DNA from 3 places in the Cellvibrio zantedeschiae genome. Region 2 is predicted to be linked to each of the others. Evidence: predicted binding sites of a transcription regulator. Region 2 holds the regulator's gene; each other region holds the start of a gene.
What was found. Region 2 encodes PhoB, which activates phosphate uptake and scavenging genes when phosphate is short. Its sites were predicted from a motif close to TGTCATAAANNTGTAACA; they were not measured.
Positions count from the first base shown of each region.

Region 1: the regulator PhoB is predicted to act here: its motif matches at 3,997-4,014, upstream of IE104_RS02120 (esterase-like activity of phytase family protein).
Region 3: the regulator PhoB is predicted to act here: its motif matches at 4,806-4,823, upstream of olsF (bifunctional ornithine lipid synthase OlsF).

Region 1 is NZ_BMYZ01000001.1:470,865-478,010, forward strand. Features, by position in the region: gene IE104_RS02110 (PAS domain-containing sensor histidine kinase) at 1-1,207, opposite strand, end outside; gene IE104_RS02115 (FIST signal transduction protein) at 1,233-2,384, opposite strand; gene IE104_RS02120 (esterase-like activity of phytase family protein) at 2,549-3,949, opposite strand; gene fdxA (ferredoxin FdxA) at 4,173-4,496, shown strand; gene IE104_RS02130 (metalloregulator ArsR/SmtB family transcription factor) at 4,620-4,958, shown strand; gene IE104_RS02135 (ArsJ-associated glyceraldehyde-3-phosphate dehydrogenase) at 4,976-5,980, shown strand; gene arsJ (organoarsenical effux MFS transporter ArsJ) at 5,980-7,146, shown strand, end outside.
Region 2 is NZ_BMYZ01000005.1:50,723-57,868, reverse strand. Features, by position in the region: gene phoR (phosphate regulon sensor histidine kinase PhoR) at 1-1,155, opposite strand, end outside; gene phoB (phosphate regulon transcriptional regulator PhoB) at 1,196-1,894, opposite strand; gene IE104_RS18450 (alpha/beta hydrolase family protein) at 2,182-3,228, shown strand; gene IE104_RS18445 (polysaccharide deacetylase family protein) at 3,314-4,219, opposite strand; gene IE104_RS18440 (vWA domain-containing protein) at 4,260-5,963, opposite strand; gene IE104_RS18435 (MmcQ/YjbR family DNA-binding protein) at 6,120-6,497, opposite strand; gene IE104_RS18430 (3-keto-disaccharide hydrolase) at 6,576-7,146, opposite strand, start outside.
Region 3 is NZ_BMYZ01000002.1:661,874-669,019, forward strand. Features, by position in the region: gene IE104_RS13770 (hydroxymethylglutaryl-CoA lyase) at 1-901, opposite strand, end outside; gene IE104_RS13775 (flavin prenyltransferase UbiX) at 903-1,514, opposite strand; gene mpl (UDP-N-acetylmuramate:L-alanyl-gamma-D-glutamyl-meso-diaminopimelate ligase) at 1,551-2,942, opposite strand; gene olsF (bifunctional ornithine lipid synthase OlsF) at 3,027-4,769, opposite strand; gene IE104_RS13790 (hypothetical protein) at 4,877-6,034, opposite strand; gene serB (phosphoserine phosphatase SerB) at 6,318-7,146, shown strand, end outside.

The sequences.
Region 1 (7,146 bases), on a different contig from region 2:
GCGTACGCAATTCGTGGCTCACCACAGAAACAAATTCAGATTGCACCTGAGCTATGCGACGGCGTTCAGTAACATCGTTGAGCGTTCCGGTAAAGGCGAGCGTGTTGGTGTCTTCATCAATTTCGCTTTGCAAGGTTAACTCGAGCCAGCAGTATTTTTCAGTTTTGCTATTGAAACGTAGTTCGCCTTTGTAGGTATCAATTGTTTTATCGCACAGGTTTTTAAAAATCGAAACCGCTTGGTCAAAATCGTTAATATGTACGAAGTCTAAAAAATTCCGGCCAAGTGTTTCGGCAATTGTAAAATGGGTAATGGCTTCCCATGCGCTGTTAAGAAAGAGTAGCGAGCCTTCGCTATCCATTTGGAAAATAACTTCGCTCACGCTCTCAATTAAATTTCGATGCTGGCGTTCGCTGGCGATAATTTTTTCTGCCATGTGTTTGCTGGCACTAATGTCTGTGAGAATACCGATAAATTGATAGGGTTTACCGTGGTCGTCCAAAAACGGAACTATGGTTGCGTTGACCCAATAAGGATGGCCGCTTTTACTCTGGTTACAAATTTCACCGCGCCACACTTTTCCTGCAATGATGGTATTCCACAGAGCTTCAAAAAAATGGTGGTCATGTTCGTGGGAGTGAATAATGTTGTGATTTTTTCCAACTAGTTCGTCGCGCGCATAACCGCTGATATCGCAAAATTTATCGTTCACATAACGAATAATTCCCTGGGTATCCGTAATGCTTACAATCGCGTGTTGATCCATTGCAAAACGCTGGTTGAATAATTCAAGGCGGCGCTGTTCTTGTTGTTCAATCAGTGTTGAAAGCAGTGAAGAGAAACCTTCCAAATCATCAGCGTCGGGAATGCGGTGTACTTGTTCGCTTTGGTCTAATAATCTACTGGCGGCTTCGCGCACAGATTGCAACACGCGATTGCGGCTCGCAATATCGCCGCGCATTTTTTGGTTAATTTCGTTGAGTTCGGAGGAGCTTTGTTCAAGGCTGCGCGAGCGCAACATTAAATCGCGGTCGCTTTGTTCGTAAGTAGAATCCACGCGCTTAAGTAACTCTTGCAAACCTTCCACAAACAAACGCAACTCTGGCGATAACTTTGCTTGTTGCAAGTTGTCCAGGTATTGCGAGAGGTCGGCTTCGGAATCAACTCCGCAAAGCCGACGCAATTGTCGTGCAAGCGTTGGGTGCATGGTTAATCGTCGCTCATGGGATTTGTTATTCCGTTAGTTCGCTCATCCAGGTAATTGTCATGGTTTGGTTGTGTAAGCGGCTTTCGTGATGAAACTCGGTGCCCGCAATTTCGCCGTTAGAGTAGTAACCGGCGATGGTGGTATTTTTTCCTAACATGTCCGCGACTGCTTCAACTTCTTCGTCAATGCGATCTCCCATGACAAGTTTGCGGCCGACACAGCTCACTAAAATTGCCAGGCTCTTATCTGGCACTTGTGGATGATTTTTCTGCGCAGTTATGGCGGCAGTTTCTGCGCCATTAATTAATTTGTCGGTACTGGAGTGCATGAGCTCCAAATATCCGTTGGGGTCTATATCGCCTGCGAGGGTAAGCGAACCTTCGGCTTCATCAATGGCTAAAATTGTGCGAAAAATTCCGTGCTTTTCTTGCGCGCTGTTGAGCATGGCGAAGGGAAAAAGTAAGCCGGAACTCGGCAAGTCTTTGGCGTAATCACCCAAATAACGTTTGTATACATCGAGCGCGCGTGCGCCGTCCAATTCATAGAGCACGTTGCCATCACAGCGTGTGACTTTGCGTGCGGGGCCAAAGGGTTCCCAGCCCCCATAGCTGCCGTAACTGAGCTGAATTTTGGATCCATAGAGCCCAACTGCGACTATATGATGGTTGCTGCTACCCGCAGGGCCAAGTGTCCAGGTTTGTTTAAAGGCGCCCGCATCGGCAGCTAATCCACCGGAGATTTTTACACCCTTGGGTAAGTGTGATTCCAACCCTGCTACGAGAGCACTACCATTAATAGCAACCCCGATTCCCAAGAGCAAAACGCCGGTCAAATTATCTGGAGCCAGAGCTGAACCAAGGCGAGCGCCAGCAGCAAATGAATCATTCATATCGGCTATTGCAGTAGTGACCGCTTTGGCCTGCGTATGTTCGAAATTAATGAGCGTGAGTATGCAGCTGTTGTCGTAAACACGATCTATAGCGATTTCGCCCGCAGTGGAACAGCCAATAATGGCGCAATTGGGTGCTGCGCGTTTTAGTGCGTCAGCCAAATCCGGGGTTTCAAAAAAGCTGAGGGCTCCAAACACCAAAATTAGATCTGGCGCGAGTTCCTGTAAAGGATTGAGCTGCGCTTCAAGGGGCGTCACTTGTTTTAGGTGGATTTGCGTTATTTTCATTAGGGAACCGTGGCTACTGAGCTGTAACTGGAATTGTTATCAAATGCTAGTCTCTGATAAGCCTAGCTCAGTAATGAGGCTGAGCAAGCTGCCGGTTCCCCTGCCCCAAAAAGCACAAAGCCCGCAAGCGGGCTTTGTGTTAAACCTATGTAGCCTAAACGGGATTAGTGCTTGCGACGCACAAAGCTCATACCGGCCAAACCGAGCAAGAATAAAATGGCGGTAGATGGTTCGGGCACATTAACGCTAATTTTTTGCGCTACGTAATTTTGCAAATCTGCATCGCTAAAACCAAACACGTAAAAATTGCTGGGGTTGTTAAAACCCTGCGGATGCTTGCTGTCAGTAATAGTGGAGAGGAAATCGTTATCGTTAGAAATCCACAAGGTGTGCAAGGTTTGGTTATTGAAAACAACATCTTCACCAAAGGTCATACCTTCGATTTTGGCTGGAATGTTTTGCGCTGCAATGCCCGCGTTCACCAACAAATCTTTGAAGTCCAGGGATAAGGTTTTGCCCACTGCTTTTGACGCAAGGTTGCCAGAAAGACCGGTAATGTCTTGCGCACCGTTCAAATCAATTTTGAAAATTTGTTTTGCAACTGCATTGCTGTTGTCGCCCAAGCCTTTACCGTCGCGTTCATCAACCAAAAATTCATGATCATTAATCGCAACAATCTCACTCACACCAGAGCCAGTTGTTAGTTGGTAGGCGTATTCATGAGTGGTGCCTGAGGCGATGTCCACAGTCACAATACGAACGACTTTATTAGTATCTTGCAGCAAAGGTGCTTGCATGATGCCGACTAAAGTTTTGCCATCAGGCGTAATTGCCAAACCTTCCATGCCTTTGTTAGTGGTGCGGCCAGCAGTATTGCCACCAATTTCAGCTGCTTCGGTAGGGGCTACATTGGCAATTGCCAATTCACTGGGTAAGGTGAAGGTTTTGATGCGCTCGCCAGTTGTACGATCAAATTGATAAACATAGGGGCCGTATTCGTCAGAAATAAATACGCTTTTTCCATCGTTAGAAATGCGTACACCTTCCGGATCGAGGCGCGCATTGTTAGCCGACGTTGAGTTACCCGCGCCAAAGTTGTCAGAGCGACCACTGAAGAAGTAGTGGCTAGCATCATTTTGTGCCGGTGCACCGTTTGCGGCGTAATTCAAAGCAGTGCTGCTAAACAATAAAGTGGTATTAGTCAGCGTTGGTGTAATAGTGAAAGGCAGGCCACTGTTACTAGCGGTAAGTTGCATATTCAGCGTTTGGAAACGTGGAATATAAGTTGTGGTGTTGTCCACCGCTGCGCCGCCTGCGTAAGCTTGAGCATTAGGGCCACGATCAGGCAGAGCGATAAATGTGTTATTGCCTGCATAAGCCAAACCTGAACCCAAACCGCCAAAGACATTAGCATTAACGCCGCTTTCCAAGGTGCCGGTCAGGCCAGATTTATCAGCAGTACCGCTAATGCTGCCAATACCCAGAAGCACGGGAGCCGCTTGGCTCGCCAAGCTGATTGAAGAGATAAGGCTGAACAGCGCCAAATTTTTAAAGGACTTATTCATGGTGATATTCCGGAGTGATGAAGGATGTTGTCACCATAAATGTCATTTGTTACGGCTTTATGTCTGAAAACCAAATTTCTTGCGAGAAAATAAAAAAATAGGAATAAGTGAAAATCCAACTGGTATCAGTAAAAGTGATACTGCTTATAAATATAATCAGTTTTACAGATATTGATTTTTTTAATAGAGTGGCGGGCATTATTCCCTGTGTTACGGAGCTGCTATGTCATTTGTAGTTACTGAAAACTGCATCAAATGTAAACACACTACCTGTGTTGCCGTTTGCCCGACTGATGCATTCAGAGAAGGCCCCAATTTTTTGGTAATTGACCCTGTTTCCTGCATCGATTGCAATTTGTGCCCGGTTGAATGCCCTATAGGTGCAATTTTTGAAGAAGATGATGTGCCGGAAGATCAGAAGCACTTTATTGCCTTGAACGCTGAGCTGGCGGCGGAGTGGCCGGAAATATCAATCGTTAAAGACGCGCTTCCTGATCATGAACAATGGAACAATGTTCCCAATAAGTTGGCATTACTGGAGCGTTAACCAAAGTTCCACGATTTATCCCGCATTATCCCGATAGCCTATTTTTACCATGCAGTGATTTACATATACGAAATTTCATATATATTGATTTTCGTATATGTAAACCAATAGCTGGTAATCCCCATGTTTACCCCCGATCTGATCTGTAAAACCCTTTCGGACTCCACGCGAGCCCGCATAGCCCTGTTGATAGCGCGCGAGCAAGAGCTATGCGTCTGCGAACTCACCTGCGCACTTGATGACATCCAACCCAAAATTTCCCGCCACCTTGCGCTTTTGCGTGAAGCGGGGGTTTTGGCCGATCGTCGCCAGGGCCAATGGATTTATTACAGCTTGCATCCTGAGTTGCCTGAATGGGTAAGGGCGATGCTAAGTACCATGCTGGAAGCCAACAAAGATTGGCTAGCCGAAAACCACCAGCGCCTGTGCGAAATGCAAGACCGTCCCAATCGCTGCTGTTAACGTTTAAGAGATAGAAAATGAAAAAAATTAAAGTGGGCATTAATGGTTTTGGTCGTATTGGTCGCCTGGTTTTGCGTGCGTCTTATCTGTGGCCAGAATTTGAATTTGTACAAATTAATGACCCGGCCGGCGATGCCGCAACTTTTGCACATCTTCTAAAATTTGATTCCATTCAAGGCACCTTGCATGAAGCAGTAAGTGTCCACGACGATTTTTTGATGATCAAAAATCACAAAATAAAAATGACCGCTAATAAAACAATTGCCGAAACAAATTGGTCCGGGTGTGACCTTGTGCTTGAGTGCAGCGGTAAAATGAAAAGTGTTGCGGTCTTGCAAGAATACTTGAATCAAGGTGTGAAACGTGTGGTTGTGAGTGCTCCGGTAAAAGAAGCCGGCGCGTTAAATATTGTGATGGGGGTGAACCAGCATTTATTTAATTCTGCCGAGTATCGCATTGTTACTGCCGCATCTTGCACGACTAATTGTTTGGCACCCATCGTAAAAGTTATTCATGGAAACTTAGGTATTCGCCATGGCTCTATTACGACCATTCATAATTTAACCAACACCCAAAGTATTTTAGATCAAGCTCACAAAGACTTGCGCCGCGCTCGCTCATCTGGCTCTAATTTAATTCCTACTACAACGGGTTCAGCAACGGCAATCGCAGAAATTTTCCCTGAGTTGCGTGGCCGTTTAAGTGGCCATGCGGTTCGCGTTCCTTTGGCAAATGCGTCTCTTACGGATTGTGTATTTGAAGTGGAGCGAGAAACCAGTGCGAAGGAAGTTAATGCCTTATTAAAAGCAGCAAGTGAAAACGAACTAAAAAATATTTTGGGATATGAAGAATTGCCGCTGGTATCCAATGATTACTGCGGTGATCCACGCTCATCTATAGTAGATGCGCTCTCTACCATGGTGATTAATAAAACCCAGGTGAAAATATATGCCTGGTACGATAATGAATGGGGTTATGCAAACCGTACTGCCGAGTTGGCTAAGCTTGTCGGATCGGTTTAATGAATTCCACCATTCGCCAATACGCGCTGGTGACCGGTAATTACTGGGCATTTACGCTCACCGATGGCGCCTTGCGCATGTTGGTAGTTTTGCACTTCCATCAACTTGGATATAGCCCGCTACAAATTGCTTCCTTATTTTTGTTTTATGAAATTTTTGGCGTAATCACCAATTTGTTTGGTGGCTATTTAGGGGCGCGTATTGGTTTAAACCGCACTATGAATATTGGGCTCGGGTTACAAATTGCGGCCTTATTAATCTTGGTAGTCCCTGTGCAATGGTTAAGCGTACCTTTGGTGATGGCCGCACAAGCGCTGTCGGGCATCGCAAAAGATCTCAATAAAATGAGCGCGAAAAGCTCCATTAAAAGTTTGGTTTCAGCAAATCAGCAAAAACAATTGTTTAGGTGGGTGGCATTACTCACAGGCTCTAAAAATGCCCTTAAAGGCGTCGGTTTTTTTCTCGGCGGTGCACTGCTTGCACTCGTTGGTTTTAAAGGATCTATCTTGGCTATGGCTGCAATGCTCGGTGCTATTTGGTTGGCAAGCTTAATTTTATTGCAGCAGGATTTAGGCAAAGCTAAAAACAAACCAAAATTCTCAGAAGTTTTTTCTAAAAGCCGTGCAATTAATATTTTATCGGCTGCGCGTCTATTTTTATTTGGCGCGCGCGATATTTGGTTTGTAGTAGCGCTGCCGGTGTTTTTAAGTAGTCAACTTGGTTGGAGTTTTTTGAAAGTCGGCGGATTTTTAGCGCTCTGGGTTATTGGTTATGGAGTGGTGCAGTCGGTGGCGCCATACATGACAGGAAAATCCACTGAAAAAGTACCCGATGGACGCAGCGCACTTTGGTGGGCATTAGTTCTGGCTTTTATCACCGCAGCTATAGCGCTTGCAATGACAAATTTTTCGAATGCTCCTGTGTTGATTTCTGGTTTGTGTGTATTTGGTGTTTTGTTTGCAATTAACTCATCGCTACACAGTTATTTAATTGTGAGCTATGCCAGAGAGGATGGCGCTTCAACAGATGTTGGTTTTTATTATATGGCCAATGCATTGGGGCGTTTGGTAGGCACTTTGCTTTCAGGGTGGATTTACCAGGCATCGGGATTGATCGCTTGCTTATGGGTAGCGGCCATTTTTATTGCACTGGCCGCACTCTTATCC
Region 2 (7,146 bases):
GTCTACGCGGTAAAAGCGTTCGGTTAAACGTGGTAAATGTTTACTATCGATGCCGGGGCCATTATCGGTAACCGAAAAATAGATATGTAAATTGTCTTTCCATGCACGCAAATCAATCACACCATTTTCTGGTGTGTATTTCACGGCATTGATCGCAAGGTTAGAGAAGGCGCTGTGAATTTCTTTTTCGTTGGCGTGAATGCTAATCGCCTGGTCACATTGCAAACGAATGGTTTGTTGCTTTTCATTGCCCAAAGCTTCTGCTTCGTTTTTGATGGAAATTAACAGCGGTTCCATCTCCAATTCTTTTTGATTGTGCCCTGCCTCGGTGGTTTCCAATTTTGATAAAACGAGCAAGTCGTTAATCAATAGCGACATGCGTTTGCCTTGCTGCAAAATTTGCTGCAAAGGTTTATCCCACGCGGGCATGCTGTTGTTATCAGAAATGGTTTCAATGTAACCATTGATTACCGTAAGCGGTGTACGCAATTCGTGCGAAACATTGGCCACGAAATCCTGACGCATTTGCTCAAGGTTGTGCACTTGCGTGATATCGCGAATCACAATCAAACGCTCTTGTTGCCCGAAGCGCGTAATCTGGATTTGCAATTGCTTATTGGGGTGGCGTGGCGAAGGTAAATCCAAAGGCTCCGCGTAATCGCCCGTTTCAAAGTAGTGAACGAATTTAGGATCGCGAATAAAATTGATGACCGATAAGCCCTGGTCTTTAGTGCGGAAACCAATCATGCGTTGCGCAGCAGGATTCCAAAAATCCAGATGGCCGCGCCAATCCAAAATGATGATGCCGTCTTTTAAGGCAGACGTAATTTCCTGAATGCGTTTAATAACAGCTTGCAGATTTTCTTTCTCGATTTGTTGCTGGCGTTGCAGGTTGTACATGTTGTCGAAGATTTCACCCCACAAACCGCTCGACTCCGGGGGCGCATCAGTACCTTTGATCAACCATTTGTTGAGGCGATACATTTGGTAAAAGAGCCAGGCGAGATAGAGGCACAGGCCGGTAAACAACAGCCACCACTGCAAGCCAAACAGAACGCCGTAGCCAACGCAAATTACAAAAATAATGAGCAGGCGGCGCAGCTCAATTTTAAAACCGGTCAAAAACAAAAGGTTGGCCTCGCGAGTGTGGAGCAAAAAGCAGCCAGGGCTGCTTTAGTGAAGTCGCATATTATGCTTAAGCTTCTATTTTAGTCGAGAACCTGTAGCCGGTGCCGCGCACGGTCTGCACCAGATCTTCGTGGCCATCAATACTCAGGGCTTTGCGCAAGCGACGGATATGTACGTCTACGGTACGCTCTTCCACATAGACATTGCCTCCCCAAACGTGATCCAGCAACTGGCCACGGGTATAAGCGCGCTCTTGGTGAGTGAGGAAAAATTCCAACAGGCGATATTCAGTCGGGCCCATATCCAGTGATTGGTCATGGATGGTAACGCGGTGGCTGGAAGGATCTAAACACAGACCTTGCACGATAATCGGTTGGCCAGAAATTTTAGGGTCAGCGCGGCGCAATACGGCTTTTAAGCGCGCAACCAATTCACGGGGAGAGAACGGCTTGGTGATGTAATCATCGGCACCGACTTCCAAGCCCTGGATTTTGTTGTCTTCTTCACCCTTCGCGGTGAGCATGATAATCGGGATGTCAGCAGTCACTTCATCGCGCTTTAAACGGCGCGCCAGTTCAATACCGCTGGTGCCGGGCATCATCCAGTCGAGCAAAATCAAATCAGGCTTTTCATCCACAATCAGTGCATGGGCATCCTGCGCATTGCTGGCTTCAATACAATCGTACTCAGCCATTTCCAAGGCTACACGCAACATATCGCGAATAGCGGATTCATCATCGACAATTAAAATTTTACGTCCTGACATAAGGTTCTGCTCTGAAAGACTCACTGGTTTGTGAAACTATTGTTGCAGTCTATTTAATAAAGAGTTTGTTACACATTCGTGACACTTGCACTTATTTTGTCGATAAGCGCCACATTTCTTTCATAAATTTGCCGAAAATACCGGCTTGAGCGGCCGAGGTTCCTTTTTTGAGCTGATGAAGTCTCGTTTAAAAATGATGCTAAGATGAATTCGGCTATGCGGTTATAACAATGAAAAGCCACTGGAATCGGCAAAACCTGACTTTAAATAACAAGGAACATCTGGATATGAAAAAACTACTGACATTTTGCCTTGCTTGCTATTGCTTCGCCCTGCCTGCCTCTGCGATCGAACTCACCGATAAAAACTTCCTCAATGTGAACTCCTGCTTTAGCGGGCCTTTTGCAAGCTTTGATAGCTGGCGAGCGTTCCTCGCCCAACATAAACCCGGCGCCGCCGAGCGCATGGCTAAACCTGAAAACAAACAGGTGGAAGAGGGTTTGCGCAAGATGTTTGAGCATTATCAAAGCGCCGTAGTATGTGAAAACTTTGATTATTTGGTGGATGGCATTTTGGTTCGCGGCTTTTATGTTGCACCCAAACCTGTCGCAACACAGGACAAGGCCTCTGCTAAACAACCCAAACTACCCCTGCTGATTTTTAACCGTGGCGGCAATGGCGATTTCGGCGCTTCGGTATTTGGCTACATTATGATGAATTTCTTCCCCATGGCTGAGCAGGGGTTTGTAGTGATTGGCAGCCAATACCGTGGGTTTATCAAAGGCATTCCCAATTCAGGTGAGGATGAGTTTGGCGGTAAAGACCTGAGCGATGTACTCAAACTGGTGGAGTTGGCAGGTGCATTCCCGCAGGTAGATAGCAAGAAAATCGGCATGTATGGTTTTAGCCGTGGCAGCATGATGACCTATATGGCGGCCAAACAATCACCTAAAATTTCGGCCATAGCCGTGGCTGGTGGAGTGGTTGATCTCGCGGCGGAATTAAAATTTCGGGCAGAAATGGAAAATGTCTACAAAGACCGAATTCCTAACTATGCCATCCAAAAAGAACAGGCTTTAGCAGAGCGCTCGGCGCTTTTATGGGCAGATAAAATTCCCAAATCCACACACATTTTGTTGTTGCACGGTGGTAACGACGAGCGGGTTGATGTAGCCAACGCAAAAGCAATGGATAAAAAACTTACCGAGCTTAAGCATCCGCACAAGCTTGTTATTTATGAAGGCGATAACCATTCGATTGGAAATCATCGCAAAGAAATGCAGGATGAATTGGTGGCTTGGTTTAAAGATAATTTGACGAACAAAAAGCCTTAAGAGAATTGCTATTTCCGCGCACACTGAATTTGTCGAAATTTAAATCTTCGATTAACTCAGTGTGAGCGATACGGTTTTCAACAAATTACTCAAACACTTTCCGCGCTTTAAACAAAGCTTCTAAATATTCCATATTTTCTGATTCATGGCGCAAATCAGTTTCGGGAACTCCTTTATTCGCTGCGATGCCTGCAACCCTACCCTGTTTGTGAAAAACCTTTTGTTTGGCGATGGGGTCTTTGTACGCATCTTGCGGAGAAATAATTTTCCAACCTTTGCTGCGCAAACGCGCAATTAAATCAGGTAAGAAAAGTGTGGCAGCATCATTTTCATGAAGTAAAAGTACATGTCGTGGGGAGCGCTTTAAGGTTTTTTGGGCGATAGCATCGTAAAACTCAATTGATTGCTCCAGAGTGTCTACATAAAGCGCGCTGGCTTTTTTGTAGTCGATAGTTTTCTTTTCTTCCGCAGCCTTGGCCAAAATTCCGCTGATCGCCCAATCAAAATTATCCACGGTCACATAGCCATCCTTGTAACCCAATTCGCCCAAACCGGCTTGCAACTTTTCAACCGCGCTAGCATCCGCACCGTAATTCAAATAGGGAAAACGATGAAAAGGCAGGCGATTATCAAAATCTTTGAGAATGAGATGTGCTTTGTAGGCATCACTCAAATAATCATTCACGCCCAATTTGGCTGCCGACGAATGGCTGTGGCTGTGATTGGCGAGATGAAAACCCGCTTGCGTGTATTGATGAAGGCGGTTTTTGTTTTGCTCGGTAATATTGTTGGTTGTGACGAAAAAAAGTGCATCGGGAACCTTGGCATCCTGCAAAAATTTTATGAGCTTGTTGGTGCGTTCCGCGCCCGTCATGAGTGCGCTGTCCCCCAAGGGCGCATCGTCAAACGTCAGTGCAATTTCACGCGCGGACGTTTGCATTGCTGCACACAAACACAATGTTGCCAACGAAAAACGAATCAACAAACTCATAAATATCCTTACTTTAAAAATCAGTTATGGAAGCAAAAGGTCATTCTGCCTTTTTTGCTGGCGTTTGTGTGGATAATTCTTTTGCTGTTTTTATCAAGCGAATAAATTCAGCGCGGTAGCAACCTTCATCACTGCCTTCACCAGATTTTGCCAGTGCGATAACTTGATCAAAACCGTAGTTGTTCATGTAGCTGTTGTCTTTTAACAGCTGGCCAAAACCGGCGACGCTGACTGCGAAGCGAAAATCTTCGCTGCTTTTATCGAGGCTGGTTTTGTTGTTGCTAATGAGCAATGGTTCTTCCAGCAAAATGCTTTTGTCTGCATCAGGTTTTTTGTAGCGAATGCGCAAGAAACCAAATTCGTTGCTTTTTGCAGCTTTGGTGTCAGCGGCTTTTTCGTAACGATGTGGATCAATCAAGGTTGGTTTGCCCACAGGTGTTAATTCATAAATCGCTGTAACAGTTTTACCTGCACCAATTTCACCGGCATCGATTTTATCGTTGTTGAAATCCTGCTCGTTAAGCGCGCGGTTTTCGTAACCGATTAAACGATATTCAGAAATTTGTGCGGGATTGAATTCAATTTGTATTTTCACATCCGCAGCCACTGTATTAAATGTGGATGCCATTTCTTCAATCAACACTTTGCGGCCTTCATCGGCAGAATCTATGTAGGCGTAATTGCCATTGCCAACATCTGCTAATTGCTCCATTAAATATTCGTTGTAATTGCCTTGGCCAAATCCGAGCGTGGTTAATGAAATTCCGGTTTTACGTTCAGCGGCAACCATATCTTTCAGTTGGTCGATGTTGCTGATGCCCACATTAAAATCGCCATCAGTTGCCATTAAAATGCGATTGATACCGTCAGGAATATAACTGCGGCGTGCCATTTGGTATGCGAGTTTCATTGCAGATTCGCCAGCGGTTGAACCGGCCGCTTCAAGCTTGTCGATAGCCGCGAGAATTTTATCGTGCTCATTGCCTGCTGTAGGTTCAAGTTCAACTTGCGTTCTGCCTGCGTAAACAACAAGCGAAATACGATCTTGTGCGCGCAATTTTTTCGTCAACATTTTGAGCGTATTTTTTACTAGCGGGAGTTTGTCAGGCGAACTCATTGAGCCAGACACATCTACTAAAAACACTAAATTAGATGCGGGCAATGAAACCGTTTTGGTATCCATCGCCTGAATGCGCACACGTAACAATTGGTGATCAGCATTCCAGGGCGCGGGTGCAACCTCGGTATCAACACCAAACGGATGCGCACCTTTTTTGGTGACTTTTGCGTAAGGGAAATAGTTAATCAACTCTTCAATGCGTACTGCATCTTTCGGTGGTAATTGACCCTGGTTTAAGAAGCGGCGCACGTTGGCGTAAGCGCCAGTATCTACATCAATGCTGAACGTAGAAACGGGTTCTTTAGCGGTAACTTTGATCGGGCTTTCTTCTTTGTGTTGATAGTTTTCGGTGTTTTGCGGTGGAGGAGGTGAAGCTATTTCAGACATTTTTCTTACAGCTTGTATCTGACTTGGTGCATAGGCTATTGGAGTAGGCGCAGGTGTCGCCATTTTGGCTTCGCGTTCAATTTTGCGTGTGGCTTTTGCGCCTGTAACTCGTATTTCTTCTACTTGTGAAGACGAGGATACTGTGGGTTCTTTTTTCTTGTCGCTGCTGGAACAGGAAATGGCGCAAGCTGCCCAAATGATTGGAATCGCCAGAAGTAAAACACGCTGCTTTTTCATCGAAGTTTTCCTTGTTTTAACGTGAATGTTGAGCGGCTTTGGCGACACACATTTACATTTCACCGGGCTGCTCGGTTGCTGTCCGTTTAACATAGCCAAGCGTAACTGGCTGGCAGCTGAATAAAGATTAGGTGAAATAAAAATCTTGCGTTTGAATTATTTCAACCACGCCAATCGTTCATGCAAGATCCTCAAGCGTTGCTTGGTCGCTTTGGGCAGTTTCTTCACAATCAAATCGTAAGAGTGATCAATTTGGCGATGGATTTCGCTCTTGGGTAAATCGCCGGTTAAGTCCAACGTGTTCCAGTGCTTTTTATTCATGTGGTAGCCAGGGGTGACTTCGGTGAAAACAGCGCGTAATTCCTGCGCATGTTCGGGGTCGCATTTGAGGTTGATGCTTCCTGCCGATGCTATAGCAAATATTTTCCCTTCCACGCGATAGACAGCGGCTTCGGGACCAAAGGGGTAGTCGAGTGTGGCTTCGGGGAGTTTGATCAGGTATTTGTGTAGCGGAGAGGTGAATGCCTTGGTCATGATGCTAACTCCTTTAAGGGCACTGTAAGCGGGAGATCTTACAGTGCCTTTGTGTGGAAAACCCAAGGATTTGCGGTATTAAAAGTAAGACTGATATTCCGCCGGAATTCCCTTAATCGGTTTGATCTTCACACCTTTAAAGAAAGCTTCGCCCGCTTCGCTTTGCAAAAGAATTTTGCCTTTGGTAAGAGGGATAACTTTACCGTCTTTGGTGTAACGCGAATTGGACAGCGCCATCACAACCTGTCCGTTTACTATGTGCAAACTCTTATCGCCGAAGGTGATGAGTTCAAGGGTATTCCATTCGCCGTTGGGTTTTTCCGCATCTTTGCCGCGCATACAAGTAATACCTGCGCCGCCCGGGCCGTAGCTAACCAGTGGTGCTTTTGGGTTGTAAACCGGTACGGTTTCGGCGGGTGTTTTTTCGCAGCGGATATCAATTTGCGAGCCGGCAATTTGCCACCAGTCACCGGTGTTGTGTTCCATGATTTGGAACTCTTGCGAGAGCGCCCAAGCCTTCCAGTAATCCACGCCGTGGTCACCAATGACGTGGTAGAGAATGCCGGTATCCAGCGGCTCAGTCAGGCGCGGTGGCCACTTTTGCGTGCCCCATTTAAATTGCACAACCAAGTGATAGTTTTCAAATTCC
Region 3 (7,146 bases), on a different contig from region 2:
GAGATTTATTTTTAAAAGCTTGGGCTGCTTTGGATTGATTGGGTTTGTTCAGTGCGCTGCTAATAAAATTTCCAGCTTGGATTAGCTTGTTCAAATCAACACCGTGTTCAATCTTTAAGCCGTTGAGTAAATAGACCAAGTCTTCTGTAGCTACATTGCCAGACGCACCTGCCGCGTAAGGACACCCGCCGAGGCCAGCGATTGAGCTATCAACAACATTCACGCCCATTTCTAAGGAAGCATAAATATTAGTGAGCGCCTGACCATAGGTGTCGTGCATATGCACTGCAATTTTTTCCGTGGGAATTTCTTTTGCTACTGCCTCGATAAGCGTTTTGATTTGGCGTGCAGTACCAACACCTATAGTGTCACCCAATGAAATTTCATAGCAGCCCATGGCGAGTAAATCGCGAGCAATAGCCGAAACTGTGTTGGGATTAACATCGCCAGAATAGGGGCAGCCTGCAACGCAAGAGATATAGCCTCGTACTGGAATTTTTTGTGCTTTTGCTGCGGCAATTAAAGTCTCGAAGCGTTTGATACTTTCATCGATGGAACAATTAATATTTTTTTGGCTGAATGCTTCCGATGCGGCGGCAAAAATGGCCACTTCATTTGCATCTACGTTAATGGCGCGCTCATAGCCTTGCAGGTTGGGCACCAGTGCAGCATAGGTTACACCAACTTTTCGCTTGATCCCCGAAAAAACCTCTGCGCTGTCCGCCATTTGCGGAACCCATTTTGGGTTCACAAAACTACCTGCTTCAATGTAAGTGAGCCCGGCATCAACCAGCATTTCAATCAATTGGATTTTTGTAGTCGTTGGAATAGCTTGTTTTTCATTTTGTAAGCCATCGCGCGGGCCGACTTCGACTATTCGAACTTTTCTTGGCAAGTTCATTTTAGTCTTCACCCCAGCGCGGCATTAAATCTTGCTCTATACCTAGCTGATCTAAAATGCGCGCCACAATAAAATCAATAAGTTCATTGATAGTTTGTGGTTGCATGTAAAAGCCGGGGCTGGCTGGAATAATCACGGCGCCTAATTGAGTTAACTTGAGCATATTTTCTAAATGAATCGCGGAGTAGGGTGCTTCGCGTGGCACCAGAATTAATTGTCGACGTTCCTTTAAAGCAACGTCCGCAGCGCGTTCAATCAAATTATTGCTGGCACCGTGCGCAATAGCAGACAAGGTTCCGCCACTGGCAGGGCAAATAACCATTGAACTAGGTGAGCTTGAGCCAGAAGCAACAGGAGAAAACCAATCATCTTTTGCAAGCAGTTGTAATTGATCGTCATCGGCAGTAAATATATTGCTTAAGAATAATTGCTGTTGTTCAAATGTCTCCGGAAGATCCAAATCTGTCTCAGTGCGAATCACAACCTCAGCTGCACTTGAAAGCAGTAGATAAACTTTACAGTTAGCAGCCAGCAAACATTGCAACAAACGCAATCCGTATTGCGCTCCTGATGCACCAGTGATGGCGAGAGTAATGCTGCGTTGTTTGATCATTGATTCACTCCGCGTATCTACAGCTAGATTTATTTGTTAAAGCGCATGCTTTTTTAATTGCTCAATTAACTTCTGATGTACGCCACCAAATCCGCCATTGCTCATAATCACTATATGCGTATTTTTTTCGCAGAGTGAAATGGCGCAGTGAATCAATTCATCCAAATCGCGCAATAGTTTGGCGGGTACAGGACTTTTATTAACGACTTCATCCATTGCCCAATCAACATTGGCGGGTTGATACCAAAGCACGTCGTCCGCATCTGTACAGCTTTGGTTGAGCGCATTTTTGTGAACGCCCATGCGCATGGTGTTTGAGCGTGGTTCAATGATAGCAATAATTTTTTCAGCACCAACTTTTGCGCGTAAACCCGCGAGTGTTGTTTTGATTGCGGTAGGGTGATGCGCAAAATCGTCGTACACTTTTACGCTGTGCACATCTGCCAATATTTCCATGCGTCGCTTAACGCCAGCGAATTGTTCCAGCGCTTTTGCGGAGTGCTCGGGAGTTACCCCCACGTGGCGAGCGGCAATCATTGCAGCCAATCCGTTATTGACGTTATGTATGCCAGTTTGCGACCAATTTACTTGCGCCACTTGCTTGCCATTTTGTAATACTTCAAATGAAGATCCGTCAGGTGTTAACAATTGGGCTTGCCATTCTGCATTTTTTTCATCAGACGAGTTTTTATCTGAAGCGAAACCGAATTGTTGTTGCGGTGTCCAGCAACCTTGCGCAATAACCTCAGCGAGTGCACGGTCATTAATGGGGGATATTAATAAACCATTGTTAGGTACAGTGCGCACCAAATGATGGAATTGTTTTTGAATGGCTGCGAGATCGGGGAAAATATCTGCGTGATCAAATTCCAGATTGTTGAGGATAACAGTGCGTGCATTGTAGTGAACAAATTTGGAGCGCTTATCGAAAAACGCGCTGTCGTATTCATCGGCTTCAACAACAAAAAAAGGTGTATCGCCCAAACGAGCAGACGTTGGAAAATTTTTTGTTACACCGCCAATTAAATAACCCGGAGCCATGCCCGCGTATTCCAAAATCCACGCCAGCATTGAACTGGTGGTGGTTTTGCCGTGAGTTCCGGCAACGGCTAATACCCACTTGCCTTGCAATACGTGATCGCGCAGCCATTGTGGTCCGGAGGTATAGGGGATGCCTTGGTTGAGCACGTACTCCACCGCCGCATTGCCGCGGCTCATGGCGTTGCCGATAACGACTAAATCCGGTGCGGGTTGCAAGTGCGCAGGATCAAAGCCTTGCATTAATTCTATGCCGGCTTGTTCGAGCTGGGTGCTCATGGGTGGGTAAACATTGGTGTCACTGCCGGTAACCCGGTGGCCAAGATCTTTAGCGAGTTGCGCGAGGCTCCCCATGAAGGTGCCGCAGACGCCGAGGATATGAATATGCATGGGTAAACTCGTATCGTTTTGATGATGCGAGCTTACCACGAAGTCACTTGTGACAGAAATTCTGTTGCGTTTTTTGGCGTCGACTTATGCGGTGGTGTTGCGAGATAAAGCGAGATAACGTGCGCGCTTTGCCGGCTTCATAAAGGTTAAGTCGGCCATGAATAAACCATCAACGCAGTTGCCAAATTCCGAATCCACACTGAAGGCGAGCAAATGGTAACCACCGTCTTCATAAAGCGCAGCGTATTGTTTAAAAAGAATGGGCATTTTATGTCCCTGGGCAAAAAACTTTTGTTGCAAAACCTCGAATGCTTGCTCTCGATTTAATCCGGAAAATTGTTTCTGCAAATAAATTAATTCATCTTCATCGGTTTCGTGTGGATGTTTTCCATCTGCAAACGTTTCAAACTGCGAATCAATCTGGCTGTAATAACGTTGATAATAAAATACCAGGGCATCGCGTAAATTTTTTGGATATTGTGCACTCATGCTTACGGGGCCAAGAACATAACGAATTTCCGGGTGGTGCTGCAAATAGGCACCTAAACCTTGCCATAAATAATCCAGGCTGGCTTTGCCCCAATAATGTGGATGCACAAAACTGCGGCCTAATTCCAAAGCATGTTCGAGATAGGATAGGGCCGATGGCTGATAATCGAACAAATCTGCAGTGTATAAACCTTTTACGCCTTTTTTGTGGAGAATTTTATTCACCTCTCCCAAACGATAAGCGCCAGCGATAGTGAGCCTATCCTCATCCCACAAGACTAGATGACGGTAATAATGGTCGTACTTATCAAGATCGCGGCGGCTTCCTGTGCCTTCGCCAACTTTGCGGAAAGTGTGTTCACGCAGGCGGCCAATTTCCCGTAAAACGGTTGGGTGATTTTCATAAGTACACAAAAATATTTTGTGATTGTCGCGTGTGCTACCTATAAGCTTCGCACTTTGTAATTCTTTTTTTATTGTGCTGCTATCTTCCGGGTGGGCGATTGTTTTTTCTGTAACGAAAATTGATTTTTTGCCTTTGCCAACTTTATAAAGATGTTTTTTTAAACGTTTGATAAGTGCTTTATCGGCAAGTTGATTTGATTCGAGTGAATGATGCGGAATGGCTTCACCAACACGAAATTTAATTTCTGCCGAGCGTTTGTTAAACATCTCGTGGGCGAGTAATGCGGTTGCCAAGGGTTTAAAAATCATTGATGTGGTGTAAAACAGCCACGAATTTTTAGCCGCTACAAAAATTGGCAAAATCGGTGCTTTGGCTTTGCGTGCAAAATGTAAAAAGCCAGCCTGCCACTTGCCATCGCGAATACCTTGTGCGCTGGCACGCGACACTTCACCTGCAGGGAAAATAATAATGGCTTGTTCGTCAGTGAGCGCTTGTAAGATATTTTTGTAGCTTTGTTTATAGGCACCGCGGGTCATGTTGTCGAGCGGCAGTAATAGCTCGTGCAGTGGTTCAAAAGCCATCAACATATCGTTCGCAACAATTTTTACATCGCTACGTACCTCACTGACTAAACGGATTAAGGCCAAGCCATCGAGTGAACCAATCGGGTGATTAGCAATAATAATTAAACGTCCAAGCGCTGGAATATTGTCACGGTCACGCTGCGAAACACTGTAGCTAAAATTAAAATAATCAAAAATACGGTCTATAAAATCTATACCGGTAACGCCCTGGTTTTCGCGCAGGAAATTATTAACTTCTTGTTCGCGCGTGAGCTTGCGCAAGATAGATAAGGTGGAGTTTCGAATTAGGGGTGCTTGATCGGCGAAGCCAGGAAATTTGTCAGTAACTGATTGTTCAATGTTGAGCATGAAGTCACACCTTGTAGGCTGAATTTCCTACAAGGCTATGACTAAAAAATGACAGGCAGATGATGGGAGTGTTACAGATTTGTTGCGGGTACGAATTAAAGTAAAAGTTACTGACGTAACAACAATTGCTCTTCTTGTTTGTTCACGTATTCGCTGTAAGGCGCTTTAATGTGTAGCAGCTTGCCAGTGTTGAGATCAAATTCTGCATGATGTTGCAGGACAGTATCGAGCAAACTTCCGTTAACCAAAATAACGTTTTTCTCTGGCTTAAGGCTATTGTTGTGCTGAACTAAAAACTCTTTCACTAAAGCGCAGCCTGCTGATTGTGGTGGTTCAGGCAATGGTTGAATTGCTGCAGCAAGCTGTAATCTTGGGCTTGGGTTGCGCGCTGCCATATTCATTAAGATTTGTGCACAACATACGGCGCGAAAGCTGCATTCGTGAAACTCTTCGCCAGAGAAATCAATCAACAAAGTGTCATCGGTTAAGAGTTGGCGTTGGCCGTTGTAAAGACTTAGTAAACCTTGCAGTTGCTTTTCAAAACGGCGCACAACACCATTAAAACCTTCGTTGTTGAGTTGCTGGTAAAGCTTGCTGAGATTCACTATGTGCAAGCTCAAACGCACTGAAACTTGTTTTGGTGCGGCTGGGGCAAGAGGTTCTGGTTCTGCGGGCACTTCTGCTTCGGCGATGGTTGGAATTTTATCAACCACAGCAGTGACAATTTGATCTGCGCTTGGAATTTTATCGCGCAGCGCGCTCCACCAGCGGCGATGAATCGACCACCAAATCATTAACAAACAACTGGTCACTGCGGCTGACCAGCACATTAAAAAGATTTCGTCATGCGCTGTGCGCCGTGGTACTTCAAGAGTCACTTCCAAATAACCCGCAACGTTATTGTGCAGGGCAACAGGAGCGGTGAAGTTGTAGCGCTTGCCGGCTACAGGTTGATTGGGGCGGTAACCGCTTTGAACCAATAATTTATTGTCGACATTGCGCAAGGTTGCGCCAATCACATTTGGGTATTGCCCAACTTCTTGCAAAATCGCCTGCAAACTGACCATATCTTGATTAAGGGTTGCATCTACAGCTTGGCGCGCTGTGCTTGAGGCCAGGATTTGACCATAGCGTTCAATGTTTGCCTGTTGATTTTTATCGGCGTTATAAAGGTAAAAAAACGCGCCCATCAAGCCTAATACCAATAACAGGACGCTGCATAAGCTGAGTTGGGGATAGGTGCGGTAGTTGCTGAACAGTGACATGTATCTCTCAAGTAAACAGTATTATTGGAACCAGTCCGTGATTTTCAGATGCCTGGATGGCAGGTAATGCTAATGGGGCGTCATTCTAGCCTAATTGCCCCTGTTTCTGTAGGTATTTAGGGGCGCGCAGGCTTCCAGTAAAAATGGGTCTTGTTAAGTGCTTTAGCTGACAATTTGAGTAGGTGCCGGGAGGCGACTTAGGCTAGAATGCCGCGCATTAAAACCAATTCTTTCAGCTGCCACTCGCTTTTGAGAATGCTGGGAGCACGGCTGTGGAGTTACTGTGAATAGTATTTTATTGATTAATGCATCTGGAGTAGACAAGCCGGGTGTCACGCGTGCCATCACCAAAGTCTTGGCGACACATAATGCTAATGTCCTCGATATCGGCCAGGCCGTTATTCACGATACGCTCGCCTTGGGGATTTTGGTTGAACTCCAATTGAATGGCGATACTCGTGCCCACTTGGAGAATGAGATTGAGCAATGTACCGCACCACTCGGCATTCAAGTGCGCTTTCAAACCATCAGTCATGATAATTACGCTCACTGGGTTGAACAGCAAGGTAAGACTCGCCACATAGTGACTTTGCTTGCGCGTCAGGTTTCTGCTGCGCAGATTGCGGAATTGACGGCGGTAACCTCGTTGCACGGGTTAAATATCGACAGTATCAATCGTCTCTCAGGGCGCGTCGGTTTGGATGTGGTCAAAGGCGAGGCTGAGAATACAGGTAATGCATGCGTAGAATTTTCTGTGCGCGGAACGCCAAATAATATGGCCGCTTTGCGTGCAGATTTTATGGATTTGTCAGTGCGATTAAATGTGGATATCGCCTTCCAGCGCGACACAGTTTATCGCCGCAACCGTCGCTTGGTATGTTTCGATATGGACTCAACCCTTATCGATGCCGAAGTAATTGATGAGTTGGCAAAAGCGGCAGGTGTAGGTGAACAAGTTTCAGAAATTACCGAAGCTGCGATGCGCGGTGAGTTGGATTTCAAACAAAGTTTTGCAGCGCGTATGGCGCTTTTGAAAGGCCTTGATGAAAGTGTACTGGCTGGCATCGCAGCAAATTTGCGTTTAAACGAAGGTGCCGAAAAATTAATTTCAT